DNA from 2 places in the Asanoa sp. NPDC049573 genome. Region 1 is predicted to be linked to the other one. Evidence: riboswitches for the same ligand, from Rfam matches in the RefSeq annotation. Region 1 holds a riboswitch; the other holds the start of a gene.

Region 1 (7,551 bases):
ACCGCACTCCCGGCCAGGTCCGCCCGGAAGAGGTCGACGCGCGGATCGAGGTCCGCATGCGCCGCAAGTCCGAGATCCTCGGCCGCGACGACCCACCCCAGTTCGACATCATCCTCGACGAGGCCGTCCTGCGCCGCGTGATCGGCGGCACCAAGGTCCACCGCGACCAGCTCGAACATCTGGTCTCGCTGGCCTCGGCTCCCAACATCACCATCCAGATAGTTCCGTTCTCTGCCGGCGCGACGACATCTGCCGGCTCCTTCGTCATCCTCGGCTTCCCCGACGAAGCCGACGGCGACGTGGTCTACCTGGAAAGCGCCCTACTGGAAAACTTCCTCGAACGCCCCGTCGACACCGCGCCCTATCACGAAGAGTTCGCCTGGCTGCGCTCCGGCGCCCTCAGCGAAATCGACTCGCTGTCCTTCATCGAAAAGGTCGCTGGCGAACTCTAGGTTCCTCGGTTGCGGTTACCTGCGGTTCCGGGTGCATGACGTCGCGTTCGTCGAGCAGTCCGGTTGTCGCCGGCCGATGGGTACGCGCGCCGGCCTGGCCGGTCTGACTAGCGTGGCCCGCGAGCGAACCTGGTGGTCGTTCTCCCGCGGACGTTCGGCACGGTATTCCCACCTTTGCAGGCCTCGAATGTGGAGCGAACTCCAAGTTCGTACGGGACGATCGTGATCCCAGGTTTGTTTCAGACGCACCAATACTTCAGGCACGGCGCCCCCAACCTCGTGAGACGGAGTGTGAATCTCAGCCGCGAGGACCGGCTGGCGATCCGGCCGACTCGTCGGAAAGGGATCCTCGACCATGCGTTTCCACCGCGGATCTCAGTTCTGCTCGACGAGCCGACGATCCATCGCGTGATCGGTGAAGAGAGAGACGATGTGGACCCGGCTTCGCTGGCTCATTCGTCGATCAGGGCGAAGACCGGTGGGAACACCACCGCACAAAGCGGCAGGCCGGCGTCAGCGAGGCGGTCGAGCCAACGAAGGATGGGGTGCTGACGGCCATGGATGATCTGGGGTGCGCCGGCATAGGTCAGGTGAGGAGTCCCGCATGCACGCAGGGTACACATGACAACCAATGGCGCCGATGGAAAAGGGTCGCCGGCGAACTCTAGGGAATTCGCCGGCGACCCGCGCCCGCCCGCCGTGCGGACGCTCTATTCGGAAGGTCTGCTACCAGGGGTAGAGGTTGGCGGAGAACACGTTGGACACCGGGGAGCCCATGCCGCCCATGCGGTCTGCTTCCTGGGCCCGTAGGAGTGCGCGGGTCACCTGGCCGTATTCGCGTTCTTCGTCGGAGCTGAACAGCAGCACGGTCATGCCGCGGTAGTCGCCCCACAGTTCGTAGGCGCGGGGGCGCATCCGGTGGCCGAAGGAGACCAGCGCGATCGGCACGAACGCGGCCGCGCCCAGCAGGAGGAACGCCGTCGGGCTCAGCCGGGCGCCGCTGAAGCTCAGCGCGATGCCGACGCTGCCCAGGATCGCGCCGGTGACCAGCACCGACCGCATGGTCAAGCGGTCGTGCGGGCCTCGTGCCGTGCGCAGGTTGGACAGGTCGCGAACCGGGAACCGCCGCCCGGCCACCACGAAGGCCTCGCTGGTGACGAGGATGCCGGGCTGCCGGTAGAGCGGTGTCGGCGATGGGCTGGCCGAGCTGATGGGTTGGGGGCGGGTTGCGTTCACGGGGTGCCTCCAGCAGCTCCGTGGTGCCGGGCTGTGTGACGTGCCGTTCCCGATCGGCCTTCGACGAAGGCAGGTCGCGTTGATCCGCGGAGAGCCTCAGCTGACGAGCGGCGGAAAGCTCTACTGCCATTGTGCGAAACGCAAGCTAGTCGAGGGAAGTGCCGCAATCGGCCACCTGGCACATCGGGATGCGGCCGGCGGCGGTGTGGCCGGGTGTTTACCCAGGTTGGGGGCGGTATGCCCGCTGACTCCCGTGAGCGGGACCCGGAAATTGCGACAAACCTCCTCCACCTCAGCACTGGTTGCCCAGGGTGACCGACCAGCATCAACGCGTGGCGCGCTGGCGCTGGTTGCCGGCCCGGCGGCGTGAGGTGTCCCGCTTTCGGCGCGGATCATTCAGCCGATAGGGCGCAGTTCGCCCGTGCAGCGCTTTGTGCAGATGGGGCGCGGGGTTACGGTGGGGCGCCGGTGTGGTCCTCAGCCATCCCCCCGGATGGCACCGCGCCGGTGCCGCCGAATCGCCGGCCCGTGCCGCGCCCGTTCCCCCGGGCGCCCATGACGACCTGGGCCAACAAGGTGAATCGGGGACCCAACCGAGCACTGGGGTGAATCCGCGCAGAGTTTGCGCGGTAGGGCGTCCTTCCCGCCCGAACCCGACAGCTAACCCGGTAGGCGGCTGCGGAAGAAGGGTCTGCCTTTGTCGTCAGCACGGATGTCGCTGCGTGCGCTCGTGCTGGTCGCCGTGGCGGTCGCGATTGCCGTGCCCGCGGGCGCAGCGTCGGCCGAACCGTCGGCCAGTGAGCTCACACAGAAGATCAACAAGTCGTCCGCCGAGTTGGAGAAGGTCGTCGAGGCCTACAACAAGCTCAACGAGGAGACGAAAGCCACCAAGACGGAGGCGGGCAAGGTGGCGTACCGCCTGGCCCCACTCCAGAAGAAGCTCGACGACGCGCAGGCGGACGTCGGCGACATCGCCGTCGCGGCCTACACGTCGGGGCGGCTGAGCACCGCCACCGCGCTGCTGGGTGACAGCGACACGCTGTTGTCCCGGATGTCGGCACTGGACGCGTTGACCCGCGAGCGCCAGACCGAAATCGACGCGTTCCGGTCGACGCGCGACCAGCTCAACGCCGACCAGGAACGGCTCACCACGGTGCGCGCCCAGCAGGACGCGCAGGCCAAGGAGTTGCAGGCCCGCAAGAAGAAGATCGAAGCGGACCTGGACAAGCTGAACGACCTCCGCAAGGAGGCGTACGGCTCGGCCACCTCCAGCGGGTCGGCCTACAGCGGCAAGATCCCGTCGGTGTCGGGCAAGGCCGGTGTCGCGGTCACGTTCGCCTACAACGCGATCGGCACCCCCTATGTCTGGGCCGCCGACGGCCCGGACGGCTACGACTGCTCCGGTCTGACCCTCGCGGCATGGCGAGCGGCCGGGAAGTCACTGCCACACAACGCGGCGATGCAGTGGGACACGGTCGCACACATCTCGCGGGGCGATCTGAAGGCCGGTGACCTGGTCTTCTACGAGGGTTTGGGGCACGTTGCCCTCTACGTCGGCGGAGGCCAGGTGATCCACGCGCCGACCTTCGGCGAGACGGTCAAACTGTCGTCCGTCGACATGATGACGCCATACGGCTACGGCCGCGTGCGCTAAGCGCGATCCGGCACGGCGGCGCGGTACGCGCCGCCGTACCGAGCGCAGTGCGCCGCCGTGCCGACCGCGGTGCACCGCCATGCCGACCACCGTGCGCCGCCGCGCCGAGCGCCGTGTGCCGCCATGCCGCGCCGTGCCCCCCATGCCGACCGCCGTGCGCCGCCATGCCGCGCTGTGCCCCCATGCCGACCGCCGTGCGCCGCCGTCCGCGGCGGTACCGACCGCCGTGCGCAGCCGTCCGCCGCCATGCCGACCGCGGTGCGCCGCCCTACCGACAGCCGTGCTGACCGCGGTGCACCGCCGTGCCGACAGCGGTGCGCGCCGCCCGGGCCGGGTCGCCGGCGTAACCAGCGGTGGCACACGGTCGTTGCGGGGTTCAGCCGGCCGGGTTAGGACGATCGGGGAAATCCCGGCGGCTCCGATACCGAGGAGACGACCGTGGACCACGACCTCGACCAGATCCCGGAGCATGACCAGTCGCGGCGGACGCGGCGAACGGCCCTGGTCATCGGCGGTGGGGCGGTCTTCCTCCTCGCCGTGATCGGGGCGGCCGCCGTCGCGCTCGCGCCCGGCGACAGTGACCATCAGGCGGACACCACCAACCTCCTTGCGCAGACGCAGCAGACGTGCGACGCGCCGGCCAACGGCACGCGCCTCGAGGGCGACGGCGCCCGGCTGCTCGTCGACAGCACGGGCACCAAGGACAAGAGCGGTCTGAGCCTGACCAGCCTCGAGTGCGTGCTGGACCAGGCCAAGGTGCCCGAGTCGGTGAAGGAGAAGATGTTTTCCACCCGGCCCAGCGACGGCCGCCAGGACGGCACCTGGCCGGGCTTCACCGCGTCATGGACCTATGACCCCGGCGAGGGACTCGACCTGACCATCTCGCGGACCGCCTGAGGCCGCGGCTCCGCGAGCCAGCCCGACGCCGTGCGGGCGACGTAGGACCACCAGCCGATGTGCGGACCGTAGCGGGCCCGCAACTCGTCGGGCGTCGGCGGCGGCGTGCCGTAGACCTGCTCGGCCGCCAGCCGGAACTGCCGCATCTCCAGCGGCACCTCGTCGGGCCGGCCCAGCGCCCGCAGCAACAGCGCGTTGGCGGTGAAGGGGCCGACGCCGGGCACGGCCAGCAGAGCGGTGCGGGCGTCGCAGTAGGGCGCCACCCGCAGCCAGGTCTCGCCCAGCCCGGCCACCCCGGCCGCCACCTCGCGGATCCGGGTGGCCCGTTGCGCGTTGCCGGCGTAGCCGAGCAGGGTCTCGTCGTCGAGCCCGGCCACCATCTCGAGCGACGGGAAGGCGTGGAAGACCACGCCGTCGACCACCAGCGACGGCCCGAGCTCGGCCGCCATCCGGCGCCGGCGGGCACCGGCGAACCACTGGGTGCTGCGCTGGGTCAGCGTGAAGTAGACGGTCGCCTCGGCCAGCGACGGGAAGCGGACCTGGTGCAGCCCGCGCGCCACCCGCAGCAGCGGCGCCATCGCCGGATCGGCGGCGGCGATCGCATGGAACCCGCGCAGGTCGTCGGCGAGCCCGAGCCAGTTGGCGACGGTCTGCTCGACCGCGACCGTCTCAGGGGCCGACAAGGGCGCCGAGGCCAGCACCGAAAGCTGCACGCCGCCGGGCGCCGCACCGACCTGCGCCACCACGGCCGCCCCCGCGGCGGCCTTGGCGGGGTCGGGATGGGCGAACGCCCGGCGCACCGGGCCGCCGGTGACCTGATGCTCGCCGGCCATCGGCGCGAAGCCCTCGAGCGCGCGAACGCTGAGGGCGAACTCGTAGGGCGGGGCGGCCGGCAGGACCGCCCGATGGACCACGGTAGGTGTCATGCGAGCAAGGCTCCCGCACGGGTACGACAAAAAGCGGCTGGCGTCCAACCGGACGCCAGCCGCTTCAGGTCAAGCTATGCGGCCTGCAGACCCTCGGCCCGGGCCAGCTCACGCAGCCGACCCAACGCCTGGATCTCGAGCTGCCGGATCCGCTCCCGGGAGAGCGAGAACCGCGAGGCGACCTCGGTCAGCGAGTGCTCGCGCCCGTCTTCGAGCCCGTAGCGCGCCCGCATGATGCCGGCCGAACGGTCGTCGAGGTGGTTGAGCAGGCTCTCGATCCGCTGCCGCTCGAGCGTGCTGAGCACGACGTCTTCCGGCGACGGCGCGTCCTGGTCGGCGACCAGGTCGCCGAGGTTGGTGTCGCCGTCGTCGCCCACCGGGGTGTCGAGCGAGACCGTGTCCTGCGACCAGCGGACCAGCTCGTGCACCCGCTCGACGGGCACGCCGAGCGCCGTCGCGATCTGCTCGGGCTCCGGGTCGGAACCGAGCTCACGGGTCAGCTGGCGGGCCACATTGCGCATCCGGTTGACGTCTTCCACCAGGTGCACGGGCAGTCGCACGGTGCGCTCCTGCTGTGCGATGGCCCGGCTGATCGCCTGCCGGATCCACCACGTGGCGTAGGTGGAGAACTTGAAGCCGCGCTCGTAGTCGAACTTCTCGACCGCGCGGACCAGGCCGGTGTTGCCCTCCTGGATCAGGTCGAGCATGGGCATGCCGGACCGCACGTAGCGCCGCGCGATCGACACGACGAGCCGCAGGTTGGCGCGGATGAACAGGTCCTTGGCCCGGTCACCCTCGACGACCAGCCGCTCCAACTCCTCGCGCGAAACACCCTCGCGAGCCTCGCCCACTTCGAGCAGGTGCTCGGCGTAGAGGCCGGCTTCGATCGACTTGGAGAGCTCAACCTCACGGGCCGCGTCGAGCAGCGGCGTCCGGGAGATCTCGTGCAGGTAGACGCCGACCAGGTCGCGCTCCTCGGCGACCTCGTCCGTGCGCATCACGATGTTGTTCTCCACGTTGCCCACTGTCCCCTCGGTTACCCCAACGTTCTCGTGTTCCACACCGACCTGCCCCTCCCCGGCGTAACTCGCGAGGTGCCCATCGGTGCTGACACCTACACAACAGTTGAGACGCTCCGGGGATTCCGTCTTGCGAGTCGAAACTGTCACGAATGCCTGAGTGCTTCCTGAGAGTGAGTGTCATATTCACCCTGCTGGCTCTCAGGCTTTGAGGATCGGGTCGCGTACCTGCCGCCGTTGGCCTACCGCGCGCCCTATTTATCACACCATTTCCGGCCGTGTCCCCGCAGCGACGTAGGCCACTGCGCGGATGCGATTCGCGTCACTGCGTAGTGACACGCACCACAGAGCGCCACGGTTCACTCGGACATCACCCAAAATGGCTCACGCGAGCAGTGCGATGGCTTCCCGAACCTGTTGGTGGGAACGCGCGAGGGCCGCGCGGGCTTCCGTGACGGCAGCACCTGAGACCAGAGACACCAGCGCGGTCTTCAGGTCTCCGTCGGCGCCGGTCAATGCACGCGTGCAGTCGGCTTCCGGACAACCGGTCGCTTCCATCAGGATCGAGATCAGGCGGCCGCGCAACTTCGCGTTGGTCGCCGAGAGGTCGATCATCAGGTTCGAGTAGACCCGGCCGAGCCGCACCATCACGGTCGTGGAAAACGCGTGCAGCACCAGTTTCTGCGCACTCGCGGCTTTCATCCGAGTTGACCCGGTCACCACTTCCGGGCCGGTGTCGAGACCGATGAACAAATCGACCTCGTCACGGGCCGCGGCGTCGGGGTCGGCCGCGACCAGTGCGGTGCGGGCGCCGAGCGCACGGGCCGCACGCAACGCGCTCAACACATAGGGTGTACGCCCGGAGGCGGCCAGGCCGACCACCAGATCCCCCGGCTGCACGCAGGTCCGCGCCTCCAGGGCGCCCCCGGCGATGTCGTCCTCGGCGTCTTCGACCGCGCCCCACATCGCGTCGCGCCCACCGGCCAGGTGCGGGCAGAACCAGTCGACCGGCGTGCCGAACGTCGGCGGCAGTTCGGCCGCGTCGATCACGCCGACCCGGCCCGACGTGCCGGCACCGAAGTAGTGCACCCGGCGCCCGGCCCGCAGCGCGTCGACGGCCAGGTCGACGCACGCACCGACCGCGTCGAGGACGGCGGCCACCGCGCCCGGCACGGTCTGGTCGGCGTCGTTGATCAGTCGGAGCACGTCGCGGGTCGGCAACAGGTCGAGGTCGTACGAGGACGGGTTGCGGCGTTCGGTCGGTGCCGCGACGCGAACCACCTCGGGACCGCTCACCCGCGCCGCCGCGTCACCCGGCGGGCCCGCACCGCCTCCGCGGTGACCTCCAGCGCCTTTCTGGCCTTGGC
Region 2 (7,551 bases), on a different contig from region 1:
GGACACCTTCCTGCGCGGCGCCGAGATGCTCGGCGTCGCACCCGCCGACGCGGCCGTCTTCGAAGACGCACTCGCCGGAGTGGCGGCCGGCCGAGCCGGCAACTTCGGCATCACGATCGGCGTTGACCGGGTGGGTGGCAGCCATGGCGCCGACCTGAAGACACACGGCGCCGACATCGTCGTGCGCGACCTGTCCGAGCTGCTGGAGGGCAAGGCATGATCCGCGAACGGGCCTATCCCGTCGAGGCCTGGCACGTGCGGGAGACCCGCCTCGACGTCGACGTGCTGGCGCAGGCCGAGTCGGTGTTCGCGCTCGGCAACGGACACATCGGCATGCGCGGCAACCTCGACGAGGGCGAGCCGCACGGGCTGCCGGGCACCTACCTGAACTCGTTCTACGAGCTGCGCCCGCTGCCTTACGCCGAGGCCGGTTACGGCTTCCCCGAGTCGGGGCAGACGGTCGTCAACGTGACCAACGGCAAGCCGATCCGGCTGCTGGTCGACGACGAGCCCTTCGACGTGCGGTACGGCGCACTCGAGGCACACACCCGGGTGCTCGACCTGCGCGCCGGCACGCTCGACCGCTCGGTGCACTGGCGCTCGCCCGCCGGCCGCGCGGTCAAGGTGCGCAGCACCCGGCTGGTCTCGTTCACCCAGCGCTCGATCGCCGCTATCCGCTACGAGGTCGAGGCGGTCGACGAGCCGCTGCGGCTGATCGTGCAGTCGGAGCTGGTCGCCAACGAGGAGCTGCCCGGGCAGAGCCGCGACCCCCGGGTCGCCGCCGTGCTGGAGAAGCCGCTGCAGATCGAGGAGCGGATCACCGACAAGACCCGCGGCCTGCTGATCCACAAGACCAAGCGCAGCGGGCTGCGGGTCGGCGCGGCGATGCAGCACGAGATCGACGGGCCGGCCAAGACCAACATCAGCACCGAGGCGCACGACGACTGGGCCCGCACCACGATCGCCTGCGTACTCAAGCCAGGCGAGAAGCTGGTCGTGGTCAAGCTGCTGGCCTACGGCTGGTCCAGCCGGCGGTCGCTACCCGCGATCCGCGACCAGGTCAGCGCCGCGCTGGCCGCCGCCGAGTTCTCCGGCTGGGACGGTCTGGTCCAGGAGCAGAAGGAATACCTCGACACTTTCTGGGACGCCGCCGACGTGCAGGTCGAGGGCGACCAGGAGGTGCAGCAGGCGGTCCGGTTCGGGCTGTTCCACGTACTACAGGCCGGCGCCCGGGCCGAGCTGCGGCCGATCGCGGCCAAGGGCCTGACCGGTCCCGGCTACGACGGCCACGTCTTCTGGGACACCGAGATGTTCGCGCTGCCGGTGCTCACCTACACCCAGCCGGTGGCGGTGGCGCACGCGCTTCGCTGGCGGCACGCCACCCTGGAGATGGCCCGCGACCGGGCCAAACAGCTCGGGCTGCGGGGCGCCGCCTTCCCCTGGCGCACCATCCGCGGCCAGGAGTGCTCCGGCTACTGGCCGGCCGGCACCGCGGGCTTCCACGTCAACGCCGGCATCGCCGACGCCGTCCGGCGCTACGTGCAGGCCACCGGCGACGTCGACTTCGAGCGGGAGATAGGGCTGGAGCTCCTGGTCGAGACGGCCCGGCTCTGGCACTCGCTCGGCCACCACGACCGGCACGGCAAGTTCCACATCGACGGGGTTACCGGCCCCGACGAATACACCGCGGTCAAGAACGACAACATCTACACCAACCTGATGGCCAAGCGGAACATGGTTACCGCGGCCGACTGCGTCAGCCGGCACAGCGAGCGGGCCTGGCGGCTCGGTGTCGACGACGAGGAGACCGCCGCCTGGCGCGAGGCTGCCGTCAACATGCACATCCCGTACGACGACGAGTTGGGTGTGCATCCACAGGTCGAGGGCTTCACCCGCTACCAGGAGTGGGACTTCGACAACACGCCGCCGGAAAACTATCCGCTGCTGCTGAACTTCCCGTACTTCGACCTCTACCGCCGTCAGGTGGTCAAGCAGGCCGACCTGGTGCTGGCCATGCACTGGTGCGGCGACGCGTTCACGCCCGAGCAGAAGCTGCGCAACTTCGACTACTACGAGCGGCGCACCGTACGCGACTCGTCGTTGTCGGCGTGCACCCAGTCGGTCGTCGCGGCCGAGGTCGGCTACCTCGAGTTGGCACACGACTATCTCGGCGAAGCCGCGCTGATGGACCTGCACGACATCCACAACAACACCCGGGAAGGGCTGCACATCGCGGCCCTGGCCGGCGCGTGGCTCGGTCTGGTGGCCGGTTTCGGCGGCATGCGCGACCACGAGGAGCAGCTCACGTTCCTGCCGCGGCTGCCGGCCCGGATCAGCCGGCTGGAGTTCTCGCTGATGTGGCGGGGCATGCGGCTGCGGGTCGACGTGCGCCAGCACGAGGCGATCTACTCGCTGCGCAACGGCGCGGCCGACGCGAGCCTCGACTTCAGCCACCACGGTGAGGCGGTCACGGTGACGACCGAGAAAGAGGTGCGGATGCCGATCCCGCCGCTCGAGCCGCACCGGCGGCAGCCCCGCCAGCCCGCGGGTCGGGCGCCGGCCCGCCGGCCGGCACCCGACACCCGGCGGCGCTAGCTAGAGGACCGAGAGGTGGACGTGGTTGGTGTGGTCACTCGACGGGTCGCCGTGTTGGCCGCTGTATGACTTCCACGTCCCCGTCGACGGTAGCCAGACCTGTCGATACCAGATCACATAGAGAATGCCGAGCTTGTCGGCGTTCTTGACCAGGAACGACGCCAGGTTGTTGCCGTAGAACCTGGCGTCGCCCTGTGCGTCACCGCTGCCGAAGTCGTTGGTCTTGAAGACCGAGAAATCGCAGGCGCGCCCCTTCGGATGCTCGAAGGGGCCGCCGTCGCGGTGACACGAGACGAACCGCTTGTAGCCCACCCGCTGGGTCTCCTTGAGGGCGAAGAGCATCCGCGGCGTGATGCACCCGTTGGTCGTCGGGTCGTCGACGCTGCACGACTGCGCCGGGAAGGAACCGTCGGCCGCCCGCGGCGATTGCCGGGCCACCGGCTGGTTGACGTAGACGTTGCCGTTGACGGTCTTGCCGCCGGCCAACGTGAACGCCTTCTCCACTTCCGACTTCTGCTTCGCCATCACCGCTTCCTGTGCGGCCTCGCGCTTGACCTCCAGGTCGAGTTGGCTCTTGGCCGCCTGGGCCTGCTGTGTCGCTTCGGCCAGGTCGGCGAGCCGCCCGTTGTCGTAGGCCGACAGCATGTCGAGCGTCTCGGCCCGGGCCAGGAAGGCGTTGGGGCTGCGGCTGTTGAGCAGCATCAGCGCCGGCCCGATCCGGCCGTTGATGTAGCTGTGCCGGGCGATCTCGGTGGCCTGCGGCGTCAGCGCCGCGGTGCGGACCTGCAGCCGGGCGAGTTCCTTGCTCAGCGCGTCCTGCTTCTTGCGCGAGTCGGCCACCGCGTTCTTGGCGTCGACGAAGGCCCGGCTGGTGCGCTCGATCACGTCGTCGAGCAGTTCGTTCTTTCCGCCCTCGACCGGCGGTGCGGGGGTTGGGTTGGGTGCGGCGACCGCCGCCGGGGTGAGGGCAAGGCCCACCAACAGCGTGACGATCCCGACCAGGCCGGCGCGCCGGGCAAGAGCGCGCGGACGTCCTTTGCGCGTCATTCACGTTCCTTCGGTAGGGCCGCCTACCGGGTTAGCTGTCGGGTTCGGGGCGGAACAACCCCTACCGCATTCGCGGACTCACCCCAGGAACTCGGGTCCCCGGCTCGTCTCTCGACGATTAGGCAGCAGCGGCGCCGGTGTCACCGGGGGGATGATCCGGCGGAAGCCGGAGCCAGCTTAACCGATCCGGACCTATTCTTCGCAAGGATCGGATGGGCCTTCCTCAGACCCGGAATGCGTTACGCAGCAACGACTTTCGGTGACGTAAGGAGCGCTTAAGAAAGCGTACGGGAAAACGTGAAAGTAGTGCCGGCAACCGCGGCCGTCAGCCGAACGTGTGGTCAATCGAAGGTTCATTTCGAGTTGGCCGGTTCCGCTGGACAAGGAGGCTCGCGGGACCGCTAATGGAGTCACTCCGACCGGGCTTTACGCCGGACGGCACACACCCCACCCCATCGGCGCCGCCGGCACTCCCGCCGACGGCGGCAGACAACCGCACTCATCGGAGGCGCCGTGGACGAGATCGCCGTCCTCACGGAGCGCGCGGCGGAGACCTACGTCGCAGCCGCGGGATTCCGGGTCGGCCCGGTTGGCCGGGTCGGTGTCGAGCTCGAATACCCCGTGCGCGATCCGCGCGCGCCGCTGGCGCGCCCGTCGATCGCCCGGCTGGTCGAGGCGACCAGCGGCCTGTCCGATCCGCTGCCCGGGGGCGGCCGGATCACCGTCGAGCCCGGCGGGCAACTGGAGATCTCCTCCGCGGTCGGTGCGTCCCTGTCGGACTGTGTCGAGGCGACCCGGGCCGACCTGGCCCTGACCCGGGCGGCCCTGGCCGCCGACGGGCTGCTGCTCGACGGCACCGGCTTCGACGCGCACCGCCGGCCCGAGCTGATCACCACTCACCCGCGCTACCTGGCGCTGGCCGACTTCCACGCGCGAGCGGGCGGCAAGGGCCTGGCCGTGATGTGCAACTCGGCCTCCGTCCAGGTCTGCCTGGACTCCGGCGACGAGTCCGACGGCTGGAGCGGCTACCGGATGCGCTGGTGGCTGGCCGACGCGATCGGCCCGGTGCTGCTGGCCGCGTTCGCCAACTCGCCGCGGCGGATCCGCGGCACCCGGTGGGTCTCCTACCGCCAGGCGCTGCGGTTCGGCACCGACGCGACACGCACCCGCGCGCCCCGGCGCACCGGCGAGCCGCGCGCCGACTGGGCCCGCTACGCGCTGCGCGCCAACGTCACGATGATCGCCGAGCCCGAGCCGGCGCCCTGGCAGGTGCCCACCGGGCTGACGATGCGCTCCTGGCTGCGCGGCCACGGCCCGCGCCCGGCCACCCTCGAGGACCTGGAACGCCACCTGGGCACCCTGGTCCCGCCGGTACGCCCGCGCGGCTACCTGGAGTTCCGGATGATCGACCAGCAGCCCGGCGACGGCTGGGTGGTGCCGCTGGCCGTGGTGACCGCGCTGCTCGACGACCCGATCGCGGCCGACGCCGCCGCGGCGGCGACCGAGCACCTGCGCTCGCCGTTGCGCCGGCACCGCGACTGGCTCGCCGCGGCCCGCGACGGGCTGGCCGACCCGCAACTCGGCGCGGCCGCGCTGACCTGCTTCGCGGCGGCCGCCTCGGCGCTCGACCGGCGCGGCGCCGGCCGGCGGGTGCGGCGGGCGGTCGACGTGTTCATCGAGCGCTACGTCTCGCGTGGTGCCTGCCCGGCCGACGACCCGGTGCCACCGGCGACGTTCACCGAGCCGGCCCTGGGTTAGGAGTTCGGCAGGCAGACGGTCACGGCACCCGGCACGGCGCGGGCCTTGAGCTTCGTCGCGGCGCTCCGGGCGCCGCCGTCGATCTCGTAGGTCAGCGGTTCGGCCAGCTTGACCTTCACGGCCCGGCCCGCGGTCATCTTGATGAACGGTGAGCCCTCGGAGCGGCCGGTGGCCATCCGGCCGAGGGTGCGCGCCCATTCCAGCGCGCCCTCGGCGGTGGCCACGCCGACCTCGATGCGGCCGTCGTGCGGGTCGGCGTCGTCGAACGCCCGGATGCCGCCGGTGATGGTGCCGACGTTGCCGAACAGCACGCAACTGGCCGCTCCGGCGTACCACTGCTCCCCGTCGACCTCGACCCTCATCGGCACGGCACCGTCGCGGACGTGGCGGGCGCCGGTCCAGGCGTACGCCAGCCGGCCCAGCCGGTCCTTCATCCCGCCGTCGGCTTCGCGGATCAGTTCGCCGTCGAAGCCGGCGCCGGCCATCACCGCGAAGTGCTCGCCGTTGATCCGCCCGAGGTCGAGCGCCCGGCGCCGGCCGTGCAGCGCGATCTCGACGGCCTCGCCCAGGTCTTCGGGGATGCCCAGGTTGGTGGCCAGCAGGTTGGCCGTGCCGGCCGGGAGGATGGCCAGCGCGACGCCGTCGGCCTCGGCCCGGGCCACCGCGTCGACAGTCCGCTGCACCATCCCGTCGCCGCCCCAGACCAGGATCAGCTCGGCGCCGGCCTTGAGCGCCTTGCGCACCTTCTTGGGCGCCTTGCGGCTCTTGGGCACCTCGTACCACAGTGGATCGATCACGCCGGCGTCGGCGAGCCGGCGCCGCAGCTCCCGTAAGCCGCCACCCAGGCTCTTGCGTTGATGCGCGACGACCGCGACCTTGGTTGCCATGCGGGGGTTCTTACCCCGCGGAGCGACCCACCAAGCGGGCGTCGGGCACCGGACCGGCGGGCGCCGGGTCGGCCGGGAGCGGGTGGGCGGTCGCCGGCAGCGTGCCGAACTCGCTGTGCCGCGGCACGCCCGGCCACTGTGCGCCGCTCTCGCGCAGGAAGTATTCGAGGCCCGGGTCCCAGGTGTGCCCGCCAGCCCGGCGGTGGTAGACGTAGCCCAGCGGGTGGGTCCGGTAGATCAGGCCGCCACCCCGGGCCACCCGCTCGATCAGGCCCCGGTCGATCGACCGCGGCACCGGTCGCCAGCCGCCGATCTCCTCCAGGTCGCCCCGGCTGATCAGCATCGTGCCGCCGGCCACCACCCGGGCGTAGACCTCGCTGCGCCCGGCGTCGCGCCGCACGGTGGTGTCGAGGGCGTGCAGGTGCACGAACTCGGCCGACTTGCCGACCAGCGTCGCGCCGGAGACCAGCCGGGCCAGCACCAGGTCCCAGACGTGTTCGGGGCCGTAGGTGTCGTCGTCGTCGAACTTGGTGATCAGGCTGCCACGCGCCCGGGCGGTGGCCCGGCCGATCGCCTCGCCGAAACCGAACCGCTCCTCGGGCGCGATCGTGACCAACTCGACCGGCCGGCTGGAGCGGGCGACCCGGTCGAGCACCTCGGCCGACGGCAGCACGCCGTGCAGGCAGAGCACGATCTCCAGGTCGGGGTAGGTCTGCCGCTCGATCGCTTCCATCGCATCGGCGACGTGCTCCAAGCGACGGGTGACCAGCAGCACGCTGACCGGCGGCGGTGCGACCAGCGCCGGGAAGGTCTTGCCGGCCAGCCGGGGCAGCGCGAACGCGGTGGCGTGCTGGCGCAGCGCCGCTCGGCGCTGGCGGACGGCACGCACCTCCCACTCGAAGTCTCCGTCGGCCAGGTGCGGCAGGTCGTCGACGACCAGCGGGCGCAACTCGTCGGCCAGGTGGGCGGCGACCGGCGGCATCAGGTCGGGCGCGTGCAGCAGCACGCCGGCCGCGGCCAGCCGCACCAGCACCGCCGCCTCCTGGGTCGGGTGCACGCAGGGCGCCTTGGCGCAGTGCACCAGGCCGATCCCGGCCAGCGCGTCGACCGCTTCCTCGGGCAACCGGTTGGCGTCGAGCCGGCCGGTGACCAGGTTGCCGTCGGCACCGTTGATCCGCCAGGTGTCTTCGTCGAAGACGAGTTCGGCGCGGGCGGCGCCAGGGCCGAACGGGCCGTAGCGGCGGATGCAGGCCGAGTCTTCGAC

What was found. Region 1 has a riboswitch for cyclic di-AMP ahead of AB0J74_RS34275 (NlpC/P60 family protein). Riboswitches for the same ligand answer to the same signal wherever they lie in the genome.
Positions count from the first base shown of each region.
Region 2: linked by a shared signal. The riboswitch ahead of AB0J74_RS19430 (hypothetical protein) and the one ahead of AB0J74_RS34275 (NlpC/P60 family protein) in region 1 are both predicted to bind cyclic di-AMP.

Region 1 is NZ_JBFAPI010000023.1:76,161-83,711, reverse strand. It holds gene AB0J74_RS34290 (helix-turn-helix transcriptional regulator) at 1-452, shown strand, start outside; gene AB0J74_RS34285 (Scr1 family TA system antitoxin-like transcriptional regulator) at 585-1,004, shown strand; gene AB0J74_RS34280 (DUF6232 family protein) at 1,179-1,688, opposite strand; cyclic di-AMP (ydaO/yuaA leader) riboswitch at 2,245-2,378, shown strand; gene AB0J74_RS34275 (NlpC/P60 family protein) at 2,386-3,342, shown strand; gene AB0J74_RS34270 (hypothetical protein) at 3,781-4,239, shown strand; gene AB0J74_RS34265 (hypothetical protein) at 4,191-5,165, opposite strand; gene AB0J74_RS34260 (sigma-70 family RNA polymerase sigma factor) at 5,240-6,163, opposite strand; gene AB0J74_RS34255 (N-acetylmuramic acid 6-phosphate etherase) at 6,569-7,480, opposite strand; gene AB0J74_RS34250 (MurR/RpiR family transcriptional regulator) at 7,477-7,551, opposite strand, start outside.
Region 2 is NZ_JBFAPI010000008.1:27,905-35,455, forward strand. It holds gene AB0J74_RS19420 (beta-phosphoglucomutase family hydrolase) at 1-220, shown strand, start outside; gene AB0J74_RS19425 (glycoside hydrolase family 65 protein) at 217-2,595, shown strand; gene AB0J74_RS19430 (hypothetical protein) at 2,596-3,642, opposite strand; cyclic di-AMP (ydaO/yuaA leader) riboswitch at 3,645-3,777, opposite strand; gene AB0J74_RS19435 (glutamate-cysteine ligase family protein) at 4,156-5,400, shown strand; gene AB0J74_RS19440 (diacylglycerol kinase family protein) at 5,397-6,287, opposite strand; gene AB0J74_RS19445 (glycosyltransferase) at 6,298-7,551, opposite strand, start outside.